3 regions of the Streptomyces bikiniensis genome follow, and region 3 is predicted to be linked to each of the others. Evidence: riboswitches for the same ligand, from Rfam matches in the RefSeq annotation. Region 3 holds a riboswitch; each other region holds the start of a gene.
What was found. A riboswitch is a leader RNA that binds a small molecule or an ion and turns the genes downstream of it on or off. The one in region 3 is predicted to bind cyclic di-AMP.

Region 1 (2,189 bases), on a different contig from region 3:
GGCGATCGACGGCGCCGCGGTCCGCGCCTTCTTCGAGGCGCACGTGCGGCCCGCCACGGCCACCGCCGTGGTCGTCGGCGACCTGACCGGCGTCGACCTGGAGAAGGTCCTCGCGGAGACCCTGGGCGCCTGGACCGGTGAGCCGGGCGAGCCGCTGCCGATGCCGCCGATCACCGCCGACGACACCGGCCGGGTCGTCATCGTGGACCGCCCCGGCGCCGTCCAGACCCAGCTCCTCATCGGTCGGATCGGCCCCGACCGGCACGCCCGCGTCTGGCCGGCCCAGGTCCTCGGCACGTACTGCCTCGGCGGCACCCTGACCTCGCGTCTGGACCGGGTCCTGCGCGAGGAGAAGGGCTACACGTACGGCGTGCGGGCCTTCGGGCAGGTGCTCCGCTCGGACGCCGGGGGGAACGGCGCGGCGATGCTCGCCATCAGCGGCTCCGTCGACACCCCCAACACGGGCCCCGCCCTGGACGACCTGTGGAAGGTGCTGCGCACCCTGGCCGCCGAGGGGCTCACGGACGCCGAGCGGGAGACCGCCGTGCAGAACCTGGTGGGGGTGGCGCCGCTCAAGTACGAGACGGCCGCCTCCGTGGCCGGGACGCTCGCCGACCAGGTGGAGCAGCACCTCCCGGACGACTTCCAGGCCCAGCTGTACGCGCGCCTGGCCGAGACCGGCACCGTCGAGGCGACCGCGGCCGTGGTCAGCGCCTTCCCGGTGGACCGGCTCGTCACGGTCCTGGTGGGCGACGCGGCGCAGATCGCGGAGCCGGTGCGGGCGCTCGGCATCGGTGAAGTGACCGTCGTCACCGGCTGACAGGACGGGCGGACGAACGGACGAGCGGACGGAGGGCCCCGGCGTGACGGAAGGTCAGGGCCCTTCGCCCGTCCGTGCGAGTCCCGTGCGGGGGTCGCGCGGAAACCCTCCGGCGAATTGTCCGGATTGAAAGCAAGCGTGATCATCTGCCCTGTGGCATGCCTTACAAAAGACCATGTTCGGTTGGTGATCGACTGGGGCTCCGCATAGCGTCGGTGCGGCTGTTCGCCAGTTGCACCCGCCGCGCCCGCGGCACCGGACAGTCATCGCCGAGTCCCCGTCAGGCGCGAGCCTGGGGAGCCGGGGACCCACGCAGTCCCTGGGGTGAATCGGACGCCTTCGCCTCGTGCGGAGGGGCCCGTAGGAGACCTTCCTGCTCCGAACCCGTCAGCTAACCCGGTAGGCGAGAAGGAAGGAAAGGAACAACGTCTTCATGGCGTTCACCCGTGCCACCGGGAAGCATCGTGGTTCGAGCCGGATGGCGCGCCGTGGCGCGGGCATCGCCGGCGCGGCGACCCTCGCCACCACCGGCGTCATCGGAACCCTCGCCTCCCCGGCGCTCGCCGCCGACACGGACAACCGCTCCCCCGAGGACACCGGGCTCACCAAGGTGATCACCGAGGACTCCCTCGTCGACCGGCTCAACGCCCAGGCCGACGCCCAGGACCGCGAGGCCTTCGAGGCCCTCGCCGAGCAGAAGGCCCGCGCCGAGGCGAAGCGCAAGGCCGAGGCCCGCGCCAAGGAGATCCGCGAGGAGAGGGCCCGCGCCGCCCGCGAGGCCGAGCGCCGCCGCCTGAACTCCTTCCAGCTCCCCATCGCCGGCTCGTACGTCTCCACCGGCTACAGGACCGGCGGCTCGCTCTGGTCCTCCGGCAGCCACTCCGGCGTCGACTTCCACGCCGCCTACGGCAGCCGGGTCGTCTCCGTCGGCTCCGGCACCGTCGTCGAGGCCGGCTGGGGCGGCGCGTACGGCAACAACATCGTCATCCGGATGCACGACGGCACGTACACCCAGTACGGTCACCTCTCCTCCATCGGGGTGTACGTCGGCCAGACCGTCGAGCCGGGCCAGCAGATCGGCATCTCGGGTTCGACCGGCAACTCGACCGGGCCGCACCTCCACTTCGAGGCGCGCACGGGCGCCGACTACGGCTCCGACATCAACCCGATCTCCTACCTCCGCGCCCGCGGCGTCACCGTCTGACCCGCCCCACCGCCCCACTCGCGTCGCAAAAGCCCCGGCTCGTGCTGAGCCGGGGCTTTTCGCCGTCCCCTCGTCCGCCGAAAGGCGGCCAGGGATTCCATGGGGCATCGGAAATTCCGGCATGCTGCAATAGAGTCGCGGATCAGGCGCAGAACAGGCGCCGCT
Region 2 (2,189 bases), on a different contig from region 3:
GCCGACCCGACGGTCCCCGTCACCCCCAGTGAGTCCGTTACGCCCGGTACGCCTGTTACGCCCGGTATTCCGGGAGGTGAGGGAGCGTCGGTCGCGCCCGGCACGGGCAAGCACCGGGGCGAGGCCGCTCCGGAAGAAACCGGCAACCCGGACACTTCCGCCGAATCCGGCCGACATGCCTCAGGTAAGGGTGAGTCGCCCGAAGAAACCGAATCGACCCCCGTCGCCGACGAAGCGAATGATTCGGACGTAACGGACAGTCAGGGCTCTTCGGGTGAATACGTCGTGCGACCGGGTGACAGCCTTTCGGGTATCGCCCAGGCGAACGAACTCCCCGGAGGCTGGTCCGCCCTCTACGACGCCAACAAACGGACCGTGGGCATCGATCCGGACCTCATCCTCCCTGGTCAGAACCTTGATCTGACGCCGGGTTCGGTCTCGACGGCCGGGTAGTTCGTGGGCGTATGTCCGGTTCCGGACGAGTGAGACATGGGTCTCTTTGTCCCAACTGGCGTGTCGCGCCCGCAAACTCCGCTTCCGTCGTCTCTCACCTGCGCAAACAGTCCCCTCCGAAGGGCAAGAAGAGGCGAAATTCGTCATATGAGCCTCTTTGAACTTCGGAGGGTTCTGTGTCTACGGTCGTCACCGCTCGCCACCGCGGGCCCCGTCGACCGAAACGCCGAATCCTGCCGTCGGCCGATGGGAACAGTCGTCGCGCAAGCGCCGGAGGCAGGAGCGGGGGACCCAAGGTAAGCGCCGGGCCCGGCCGTCGAGACAGACGGCCGACGACCGGCTTGGGGTGAAGCCGCGTGCTAGGACACGCGGCCGGGCAACTCTTCGGCCCGAACCCGACAGCTCACCTCGCAGGCGTCGGTGAGGAGAATTCCCATGCTGTTTTCCGTCAAGGGCAAACACCGCCGTCCCTCCAGGGCCACCCAGCTCGCCGCGCTCGTCGGCGTCACCGGTGTCGCCGTCGCCGCCCCGCTGATGACCGCGGGCACCGCCTCGGCCGCCACGGCCTCCGAGTGGGACCGCGTCGCCCAGTGCGAGTCCGGCGGCAACTGGTCGATCAACACCGGCAACGGCTACTACGGCGGCCTCCAGTTCTCGGCCTCCACCTGGGCCGCGTACGGCGGCACCGCCTACGCCTCCACCGCCGACCAGGCCTCCAAGTCGCAGCAGATCGCCGTCGCCGAGAAGGTCCTCGCGGGCCAGGGCAAGGGCGCCTGGCCGAGCTGCGGCGTGGGCCTCTCCGGCGCCTCCTACGACGGCGGCGCCGCCGAGAGCGCGCAGCAGGAGCAGCCGAAGCGGCAGCCGGAGCAGAAGAAGCAGCGCACGGCCGAGCAGCCGACCACCCGCAGCGAGCAGCGCCAGGCCCCGAAGCAGGAGCGCCAGGCCGCTCCGAAGGGCACCCAGAAGACCGTCACCACCCCGACCGGCAAGACGGTCAAGAAGGGTGACGGCGAGTACGAGGTCGTGGCCGGCGACACCCTCAGCAAGATCGCCCAGGCGCAGGGCGTCAAGGGCGGCTGGGCCCAGCTCTTCGAGCTCAACGAGGACGTCGTCGAGAACGCCGACCTGATCTACCCGGGCCAGCAGCTCCACCTGAAGTGAGCCCGGCGGGTCGCGTGAGTCCGGCGGCTCACGCGCCCCCGAAGACCCTCCCGCGGTGACCCACCCCGGCCCGGCGCGCCCGTCCCCCGTGCGCGCCGGACCGGGGTTCCGCCTTTCACCGGGGCCTCCCGAGGCCCACCTGATGACTACCGTCCAGTAGATCCGGGGCCCTTCGCCCCCCTATGCGTGCCCTTGGGTCCTTTTTCGTCCCAGGGGGCGGGCGCCCGGCCGGTCGGAGCCTCCGGGGCGGTTAGGCTCTTGCCGCAAGGCCAAGCGACCCTGCACCGACCTTGCGTCACATCCCGCGTCACATCCCAGAAGGAGATGCTCGTGCCGTCCATCGACGTCGTCGTAGCCCGGGAAATCCTGGACTCCCGAGGCAACCCCACGGTCGAGGTCGAGGTCGGCCTCGACGACGGCAGCACCGGCCGTGCTGCCGTTCCGTCCGGCGCCTCCACCGGTGCGTTCGAGGCCCTTGAGCTCCGCGACGGTGACCCCAACCGCTACCAGGGCAAGGGCGTCGAGAAGGCCGTCCTCGCCGTCATCGAGCAGATCGGCCCGGAGCTCGTCGGCTA
Region 3 (2,189 bases):
GTCGGCGGAGTCGACGAAGTTGCCGCCGGCGGCGGCGTAGGCGTCGAGGACGGCGAAGGACTGCGCCTCGTCGGCGGTCCAGCCGAAGACGTTGCCGCCGAGGGCGAGCGGGAAGACGTGCAGGTCGGACGTGCCCAGCATACGGAGAGAGGTCATGGGGTGGTCAACGGTCCCCGTCGCCGGGCCTATTCCGCGTGCTTCCGGGAATCCGGGAAGGGGGTTCCCGGGAGTCCGGGGAGGGGTCAGACCGTCAGGCCCTTGGAGCGCAGCCAGGCCGCCGGGTCGACGCCGTCGCCGCCGCCGGGGTGGACCTCCAGGTGGAGGTGGGCGCCGGAGACGTTGCCGGTGGCGCCGACGCGGCCGATCGTCTCGCCGGTGCCCACGGTCTGGCCGGCGGAGACCGTCATGGAGGAGAGGTGGCAGTACCAGACCTCGGTGCCGTCCTCCAGCTCCAGGACGATCCGGTAGCCGTAGGAGCCGGACCAGCCCGCCGACTTGACCGTCGCGCCGTGGACCGCCTTGAGCGGGGTGCCGGTGGGGGCGGCGAAGTCGAGGCCCGTGTGGTGGCCGGAGGACCACATCGAGCCGGACTGCATGTAGGTGGCGGTGAGGGAGTACGAGGAGAGGGGCATCGAGTAGCTGGCGGCGAGCTTGGCGAGGCGCTCGGCCTCGGCCTTCGCCCTGGCTTCCGCCTCCGCCTTGGCCTTGGCCTCCGCCTCGGCCTTCGCCTTCGCCTCGGCGGCGGCCTTCTCGGCGGCGTCGGCCTTGGCCCGGGCCTCGGCGGCGGCCTTCTCGGCGGCCGCCTTCTCCGCCGCGGCCTTCTCGGCGGCGTCGGCGGAGGCCTGCTGCTGCTCGGCCTGCTGGAGGATGCGGGCGCGCAGGGCCTCGCCCGCGTCGGCGGTGCTCGGGGCGTCCGCCGTCGTCAGGCTCGCCTGCGTGACCTGACCGGTGCGCGCGGCCCGCTCGTCGGCCTCGGTGGTGTACGTGGCGGAGGTCAGCGGGTTCGGGTTGGCGCGGTCCGCGGGGACCGCCTCCGGCTCCTCCTCGGGGAGGAGGGCGCCGACGCCGGGGAGGTCGTGGGCGTCGGGCAGGTTCAGGTCGGGGAGGTCCGGGAGCGATATGGCGACCGGGGGCTTCTCCTGCGCGGTGGCGAGGCCGCCCGCGCCGACGGCGGCGATGACGCCGACGCCGAGGACGGTGGAGGAGCGGGCGAAGTTGGAGCGCTGCTTGACGACCCGGTGCCGGCCGCCGGAGCGGTTCTGGGCGCGGAGGGAATCCTCGGTGGGGTTCCACTCGGTACCCGGGGCGGAGGGGGCCGCACCGCCGCCGAAGGCATCGAAGGGAGCTTCGGGGGCAGGGGTGTTGGACGCCACGGAGGCGCGCTCCTTTCCTTCCTTCTCGCCTACCGGGTTAGCTGACGGGTTCGGAGCAGGAAGGTCTCCTACGGGCCCGGACGCACGAGTGCGAAGGGCTCGATTCACCCCAAATGGTGGTTCCCCGGTTCCCTTTCGGGATTCGGCGCGTGCGCACGGTGCCGTCTCTTGCGACGGCTGGGACGACCGCGCTGCGTTATCGAACGTTAATAGACAGGGGGTCCCGATTCCAAGCCGCTCCTCTTGATCGTTCATTGAATTGAGAGGGAATGGTCAGACTTGACCCCCCTTCAGCAAGGACGGATCCGGAAACGGCGAAACCCCCGATTCCTGACGGTGCATCAATTGTTATCGCAGGGAGACCTCTCGACTACCCCTGGTGACGGGGCCCGCCGGGCGGTCGGGGAGAGGCGAGGGGCCGGTCAGCGCCGGGACCCGGGCCCGCCGGGCGGCACCACCGACATCGTGCGGCGCCGCTCCGGCTGCCCCGCCGTCGGGCGGTTGAGCGCGAGCAGCGCCATGTCGTCCGTCGCCCCGCCGCCCGTGTGGAGCCGTACGTCGTCCACGAGCGCGTCGAGCATCTCCTCGGGCCCGGGGAAGACCCGCCCGGCCAGCCGCTCCGCCGGGTCGTAGAAGACGCCCTGCGCGTTCCGCGCCTCCGAGAGGCCGTCCGTGTAGAAGAGCAGCGTCGTGCCCGGCGGGTACGGCCGGGCCTCGGCCCGGTCCGGCCACGACGCGAGGTCCCCCATGCCGAGGGGCAGCGCGGGCCGGCTCGGGTCGACCGGTTCGACCCGCCCGTCGCCGTACAGCATCAGC

Region 1: it holds a riboswitch for cyclic di-AMP, as region 3 does, so the genes downstream of both, OO47_RS28110 (M23 family metallopeptidase) here and OO47_RS03250 (M23 family metallopeptidase) in region 3, are expected to answer to the same signal.
Region 2: it holds a riboswitch for cyclic di-AMP, as region 3 does, so the genes downstream of both, OO47_RS29235 (LysM peptidoglycan-binding domain-containing protein) here and OO47_RS03250 (M23 family metallopeptidase) in region 3, are expected to answer to the same signal.

The regions. Positions count from the first base shown of each region.
Region 1 covers NZ_JNXJ01000047.1:944-3,132, reverse strand. The annotation lists gene OO47_RS28115 (M16 family metallopeptidase) at 1-820, shown strand, start outside; cyclic di-AMP (ydaO/yuaA leader) riboswitch at 1,078-1,240, shown strand; gene OO47_RS28110 (M23 family metallopeptidase) at 1,254-2,024, shown strand.
Region 2 covers NZ_JNXJ01000052.1:20,218-22,406, forward strand. The annotation lists gene OO47_RS35640 (transglycosylase family protein) at 1-453, shown strand, start outside; cyclic di-AMP (ydaO/yuaA leader) riboswitch at 712-885, shown strand; gene OO47_RS29235 (LysM peptidoglycan-binding domain-containing protein) at 889-1,614, shown strand; gene eno (phosphopyruvate hydratase) at 1,939-2,189, shown strand, end outside.
Region 3 covers NZ_JNXJ01000003.1:205,087-207,275, reverse strand. The annotation lists gene OO47_RS03255 (aldo/keto reductase) at 1-156, opposite strand, end outside; gene OO47_RS03250 (M23 family metallopeptidase) at 243-1,373, opposite strand; cyclic di-AMP (ydaO/yuaA leader) riboswitch at 1,385-1,531, opposite strand; gene OO47_RS03245 (PP2C family protein-serine/threonine phosphatase) at 1,796-2,189, opposite strand, start outside.